DNA from 3 places in the Cryobacterium sp. RTC2.1 genome. Region 2 is predicted to be linked to each of the others. Evidence: predicted binding sites of a transcription regulator. Region 2 holds the regulator's gene; each other region holds the start of a gene.

The links. Region 2 encodes HspR, which represses chaperone genes until heat shock. Its sites were predicted from a motif close to AAGTTGAGTCNNNNNGACTCAACTT; they were not measured.
Region 1: QN357_RS13900 (ATP-dependent Clp protease ATP-binding subunit) is a predicted target of HspR. The motif match lies at 1,068-1,092, and genes of this name have one in related genera.
Region 3: QN357_RS04885 (ATP-dependent Clp protease ATP-binding subunit) is a predicted target of HspR. The motif match lies at 1,228-1,252, and genes of this name have one in related genera.

What each region holds. Positions count from the first base shown of each region.
Region 1 covers NZ_JASJXJ010000119.1:2,398-4,660, reverse strand. Annotated here, with positions in the region: gene QN357_RS13905 (primary-amine oxidase) at 1-948, opposite strand, end outside; gene QN357_RS13900 (ATP-dependent Clp protease ATP-binding subunit) at 1,134-2,263, shown strand, end outside.
Region 2 covers NZ_JASJXJ010000010.1:39,881-42,143, reverse strand. Annotated here, with positions in the region: gene QN357_RS02790 (methyltransferase) at 1-843, opposite strand, end outside; gene QN357_RS02785 (heat shock protein transcriptional repressor HspR) at 830-1,246, opposite strand; gene QN357_RS02780 (DnaJ C-terminal domain-containing protein) at 1,249-2,259, opposite strand; gene QN357_RS02775 (nucleotide exchange factor GrpE) at 2,252-2,263, opposite strand, start outside.
Region 3 covers NZ_JASJXJ010000022.1:13,240-15,502, reverse strand. Annotated here, with positions in the region: gene QN357_RS04895 (maleylpyruvate isomerase family mycothiol-dependent enzyme) at 7-750, shown strand; gene QN357_RS04890 (hypothetical protein) at 836-1,138, shown strand; gene QN357_RS04885 (ATP-dependent Clp protease ATP-binding subunit) at 1,271-2,263, shown strand, end outside.

The DNA of each region.
Region 1 (2,263 bases), on a different contig from region 2:
CAGTTCGAGTGAGGTCGTCATGAAGCCCAGGCCCCACTCGCCGATATCGAAAGCCGTGCGACGGAAATGATCGACGCTCGGATCCCGGTAGGGCACGACCATTTCGGCGAAGGAGAGCCGGTTGGCGATCGGGCGGACGCGCTCGCCGTCCCGGTAGCTCACTTCGTGCAGCGTCATGCCCTCCCGGTAGTTGAAGCCGACCCGGAGCGACCAGTTCTGCCACTCGACCCGGTGGCCGGTGACGGTGAAGCTCGGCCCCTCTGCCTGCACGATGTCGAGCGGCCTCAGCGGAGGCCGCCGGCTCAGGTCGCGGATGCGAGGAGGGATGAGATGCGGCACGTATTCGCCCATCACGGCCGGGCGGTCGACCGCGAACGAGTCCTCGACGTCGAGGAGTTCCATCGTGTTGACGTCGATCACGAAGTGCAGTCCGCTCACCGGTCCGGCATAGGGGTTGGCGCCCGCCTCCGCGCGCACCCAGACGTCGGACCAGCCGATCCTCCTGCCCCGGAATCGCTCAGGGATGACGGCGTCACCGTAGGTCCAGGTGTCGATGAAGACGTTGTCGAGATCGGTGATGTCCCGGCGGGCGAGGGCGGCGACGACGTCCGGGTGCGCGCGGAGAGCCGCATCCGCTTCGTCCCACTCGTCGACCGTGAAGTTGGCCTGCACGCCCGGCACCGTGGTCCAGTCGAGCAGGGCGTCTGCGCTGAGGGAGACGAGCGCCACCCAGGTGCTGTTCTCGGCCCGGTTCAGCACGACGAGCCGGGCGAGGCGCTCGGGCACCGCACCGGCACGATCGAAGGCGGACCTGGCGTGCCGGCCCGGCTCGACGAGTTCGATCGAGGCGAAGCGCCAGCCCGGTCCGACACCGCGCTCGCGGCCGACGATGGCTGCGGCCGCGGTGAACTCGTCGGCCGTCAGCGGGTCGAGGGGATGGAAGGTCATCGGGGCTCCTCATCATCGAAGGCGTGTCTCGGCGGCGCTGTCGCCTGCCGCCGTTTGCGGTCATTATGGCACCGGTACCGCCGGACGCGAGTGCTGGCGCCGAGCGTCGCCAGCCTCTAAACTTGAGTCGACGCGACTCAGCTTTGTTTGTCGGCGGGCTGTCGCACGAGAGAGAGGAACTTCCCATGCAAGCAGGCCAGCAGCCGCCCCAGGAAGAGGCGAAGTCTGCGCTCGAGAAGTACGGCGTGAACCTCACCGAGATCGCGAAGAGCGGCAAGCTCGACCCCGTGATCGGGCGGGACGCCGAGATTCGCCGCGTGAGCCAGGTGCTCACCCGCCGCACCAAGAACAACCCGGTGCTGATCGGCGAACCCGGTGTCGGGAAGACCGCCGTTGTCGAGGGTCTCGCCCAGCGGATCGTGGCCGGCGACGTGGCCGACTCACTCAAGGGCAAGCAGCTCGTGGCGCTCGACCTCGCCGCCCTCGTGGCCGGGGCGAAGTACCGCGGCGAGTTCGAGGAGCGGCTGAAGGCCGTGCTCAAGGAGATCAACGACGCCGAGGGTCAGATCATCACCTTCGTCGACGAACTGCACACCCTGATGGGTGCGGGCGGCGGGGAGGGCTCTGTCGCGGCATCCAACATGCTCAAGCCGATGCTCGCCCGCGGCGAACTGCGCCTGATCGGAGCGACGACGCTCAACGAATACCGCGAGTTCATCGAGAAGGACGCCGCCCTCGAGCGGCGCTTCCAGCCGGTGCTCGTCGACGAGCCGAGCGTGGAGGACACGGTCGCGATCCTGCGCGGCCTCAAGGAGCGCTACGAGGCGCACCACAAGGTGTCGATCGCGGATGCCGCTCTCGTCGCGGCCGCGTCCCTCTCGAACCGGTACATCACCGCGCGTCAGCTGCCGGACAAGGCCATCGACCTGATCGACGAGGCCGCGAGCCGGTTGCGGATGGAGATCGATTCCGCCCCCGTCGAGATCGACGAGCTGCGCCGCAGCGTCGACCGGCTCAAGCTCGAGGAGCTGGCCCTCAAGAAGGAGAAGGACGACGCCTCCCGCCAGAGGCTCGAGAAGCTGCGGGCCGACCTGCTCGAACGTGAGGACACCCTGAAGGGACTGCAGGCCCGGTGGGACAAGGAACGCGCCTCGCTCAACCGGGTCGGCGAGCTCAAGACCCGACTCGACACCGCGCGGAGTGAATCGGAGCGGGCCCAGCGCGAGGGCAACCTCGAACGCGCCTCCCGGCTGCTCTACGGCGACATCCCCGTGATGGAACGCGAACTCGCCGCCGCCGAGCAGGCAGAGTCCGA
Region 2 (2,263 bases):
GGCGGCGGCCGACTGGTCGCTCGCGATCATCGTGAGTCCGGTTCGGCGTAGCGCGAGCGCGGCCGCGAGCACGCCCGTGCCGCAGCCGAGGTCGATCGCGCGGACGGCATCCGGTTTCATACGGTCAAGGAACTCGAGCAGGTACCGGGTTCCGATGTCGATCGTGGTGCCGGCGAACGCGGCGCCGTGCGCGCACACGGTCAGACCCAGGTCGTCATGCCTGCTGACGTGCGGCCAGGCCTGGCTCGCCTGTTCCGTCGCCCGGAGGGGACCGGAGGCACGCAAGACCCGGGACTTCTGCCGGGCCGGGGAGACCTGGAGCCGCTCGAAGTGCCGTGCGAGGACCTCGTTCATGGCCGGGGTCATGTGCTTGAGCCGCCCGCCGGCGACAACGACGACCGTGGGATCGGCGTACCGGGCGATCGCCTCGGCGATCTCGTCGAGCGCGGCGAGGCTGCGGGGCAGCTGGAGGAGGACAAGGGTTGCGCCCGACAGGAGCTCGTGGCCCAGTGGGAACGAGCGGTAGCGGTCGGTGAGGCCGAACTCGTCGGCATTCCGGGCCAGGGCCGCCTCGCCCGAGAGCGCGTCCTGGTGCACGCGGATGCCGGTGGCCCCGAAGAGCGCAGCGGCGCCGAGGGTGAGGGCGCCATACCGGTCCTCGACGACAACGAGCCGTTCGGCGGGAAGGCTCTCTGCCGCCTCGTCGAGGATCAGCCGGTCGCTCGCGTCGACGGCAAAAAGGTTGGAGGCCTCGACGTCGGGGAAACGCCGGAGCGCGCCGAAGTCGAACGCAGTGGGGTCGAACGCAGTGGGGTCGGGCGCCACGGGATCAGCGGCCGTCAAGCGGGCGCCAGATGACCACCTGGTTCGCGCGGCGGGTTCGGGTGCCCGCGCGCATCGAGATGACCTCACCGGCCGAGCCGGCCGCGAAGACGCGGCGACCCGACCGGTTCAGCAGTTCATCGGCGAGGGCCGCTTCGAGTTCGCGCAAACGCGATTCGAGGCGGCGCACGTGGTCCTCGAGCGCGATGATCCTCCGGATGCCCTCGAGGCTCACGCCTTCGGCACCCAGCTCCGCGATTTCGCGCAGTTTCACCACATCACGCATCGAATACCGGCGAGACCGGCCCGGGGTGCGGTCCGGACTCACCAGTCCCAGGCGATCGTACTGTCGCAGCGTCTGCGGGTGCATGCCCGCAAGCTCTGCGGCCGTCGAAATGACGAACACCCGGGAGTTCTCGTCCACCGTCAGTCTCTCGCTCTCGCCAGCAGTTCGTCGCGCGGGTTCTCGTCGGGAAGGGCCGCCGCGAAAGCAGCGAGCTTCTCCTCGGCGTCCTTCGACAGGTGCGACGGCACCGCGACCTGGACCTCGGCGAGCAAGTCGCCGGTGCCCTTCGGAGTCACAACGCCGCGTCCCTTGACCCGCAGGACCCGCCCGCTCGGCGTGCCGGGGGCGATGCGCAGTTTGACCGGCGCTCCACCCAGGGTCGGCACTTCGATCGTCGCGCCAAGAGCTGCCTCGACGAACGTCACGGGCACGTGCAGCCTCAGGTTCAGGCCGTCACGCTCGAAGACGGGGTGCTTGCGCACCGTCACGGTGAGGACGATGTCACCGGCCTCGCCGCCGTCCGGGCTGTGCTGGCCCTGGCCGCGGAGCTTGATCTTCTGCCCGTCGGCGACGCCGGCGGGAATCCTGACCTTGATGGCCCGGCCATCCTGCGTCTGCAGGGTGATCTGGTCGCCGTGGGTCGCGGTGATGAAGTCGACGGTCGTGGATGCGATCACGTCCCGCCCGCGGGTCGGTCCGCCGTAACCGCGGAACCCTCCCGTGGACGTTCCGAAACCGCCGCCGCCGGCGCCGCCCCGGCCGAACATGCCGCCGAGCAGGTCGTCAAACCCGCCCTGCTGCTGGTAGGAGTAGCCCTGTTGCCGGGCACCCCCACCGAACATGCCGCCGAAGACGTCGTCGAAGCCGCCACCCTGCTGGGCGCCTCCGCCACCGGGGGCGGTGAAGCGTGCTCCACCGCCCATGGCCCGCACAGCGTCGTATTCCTTCCGCTGTGCGGGGTCGCCGATCACCGAGTGCGCCTCGCTGATTTCCTTGAACTTCGCTTCGGCCGCAGGATTGCCCGGATTGGAGTCCGGGTGATACTTGCGGGCGAGCTTGCGATAGGCCTTCTTGAGGTCGGCCGGCGTCACGTCTTTCGAGACGCCGAGGACCTTGTAAAAGTCTTTGTCGAACCAGTCCTGGCTAGCCATCGCT
Region 3 (2,263 bases), on a different contig from region 2:
GGGGGAATGCCCGCACCTACCGCTCTCCCCGCTGATCCCGAGCTGCTCGCGCAACTCCTGCTCGCTCGTCGCGCGACCGCGTTCTTCGCGCACGAGCTCAACGGGTTGTCGAACGTCGACCTCGACGGCGACTCGCTGTTGCCCGGCTGGAGCCGCCGTCACGTGATCGCCCATGTCGCATATAACGCGAGGGGCATCGTACGACTCGTGACCTGGGCGCGCACCGACGTCGAAACGCCGATGTACGTCTCGAACGCGGCTCGCGACAGCGACATCGCCGCCGGGGCCGAGCTCGACCGCGACGCCCTGCGGACCCTCTTCGACGTCGCGACCATCCAGCTCGACGCCGCGTGGCGCCGGCTCACCCCCGAGACGTGGAGCCACCCGGTCCGGACCCCGAGCGGCCGGGAGATTGCCGTGTCCGAGACCGTGTGGATGCGCAACCAGGAACTCTGGGTGCACACGATCGACCTCGCGACCGGCGCATCCTTCGCCGACGTGCCGGTCGAGGTGCTCGATCGCCTGCTCACCGAGATCACCTCGGCCTGGGCGACCCGGGGTGACGGGGGAGACCTCGTGCTCTCCGTCACTGATTCCCACGACGAGCGCAGGTTCGGCGACCTCCATTCCGCGCATCCCATCGTCGTGTCCGGCAGCCTCGCTGGCCTCGTCCAGTGGGCGACCGGGCGTGGCGGTTCCGGCGTGGGTTCGAGCGCCGGGACTCCGGCCGACCCGCCTCGGTGGCTCTGAGCCCAGCTGAACGATCCTGCTGAACGATCGCGCTGAACGATCCCGCCGCGTGGCAGACTGGTACTCGAAGCAACGGGGGCTGACAGTGGACGATCCGCGCGCGAACATGCAGGACAACCGACTGATCGCCCTCGGCGCGCCGCGTGCCGACTGGACGAAGACACCCGGGCGCTCGCTCGGATTCTGGATCACCCTCGCCGGATTCGTCCTCGCTCTCGTGCTCCCGTTCTGGGGAGTCATCGCTGTCCTCGTCGGGCTCGCATACTCGATGCGCGCGCTCCGGGTCATGCCCGCCGGCGTGCACGGCCGGGGCCTGGTCCTGATCGCGCTGGGCGTCGCGGCCGTGACCGTCGTCGTCGTCGTGGCGCGCGGCATCCTCGGGGCCTGAACCTCTGGGCCTGTTCGCACTCCGTTCGCCGACCGCGTAACCGGGGGTTTCCCAGCATGAGGCGGGAATGAAACCCACGGCCTGACGTTGAGTTGAGTCAATAGCACTCAAGTTTCAAGATCAGGAGGTCTCGTGCCTACATTCTTCGGTCCCGCGGATTCCGGTAACGGTTCGTTCGACGAGTTCATCGCCCGCTACCTGCAGGGCCAGCAGGGTGCTGCACCCACAGGGCGCCCGATCGACATCACCCGGCTGCTCAGCCGCCGCACCCACGAGGTGCTCGCCGAGGCCGCCCAGTACGCGGTCGAGCACGGGCACTCCCACGTCGACGTCCTGCACATTCTCCGGGTCCTCGTCCTGCGCGAACCGGCCGCCCAGGCGATCCGGAATACCGGCACAGACCCCGCGGCCCTCGCCCTGGCCGCCGAGCAGCGCCTGCCGGAGCGCTCCGCCCCGACCGGAGACGCGACGCCGGGACTCACCCCCTCCGCCCAGCGCGCCCTCCTCGACGCGCACCAGATCGCGCGCGCCTTCGGGTCGACCTACATCGACCCCGAACATCTCTTCTTCGCCTTCGTGGTGAACGAGGACTCCCCGGCCGGCCAGGTCCTCGCTGCGGCCGGCGTCACCCAGGAATCCCTGCAGGCCGGTGCACGCGAGCCGCAGGCGGATGCGACGGGCCAGGACCCTGCCCCGGCATCCGCTTCGGAAACGCCGATGCTCGACACCTACGGCACCGACCTCACGGCCCGGGCCCGCGACGGGAAACTCGACCCGGTGATCGGCCGTGCCGACGAGATCGAACAGACGATCGAGATCCTCTCCCGGCGCACCAAGAACAACCCGGTTCTGATCGGCGAGGCCGGCGTCGGCAAGACCGCCGTCGTCGAAGGGCTCGCGCAGGCCATCGTGGCGGGAACCGTGCCGGAGCAACTGCGCGGCAAGCGCGTCGTGGCACTCGACCTCGCGGCGATGGTCGCCGGGACCCGGTACCGCGGCGACTTCGAGGAACGCCTCGGTAAGACCATGGACGAGATCACCGCGCACAGCGGCGAGCTCGTGATCTTCATCGACGAGCTGCACACGGTCGTCGGCGCCGGCGGATCCGGCGACGGCGGCATGGAC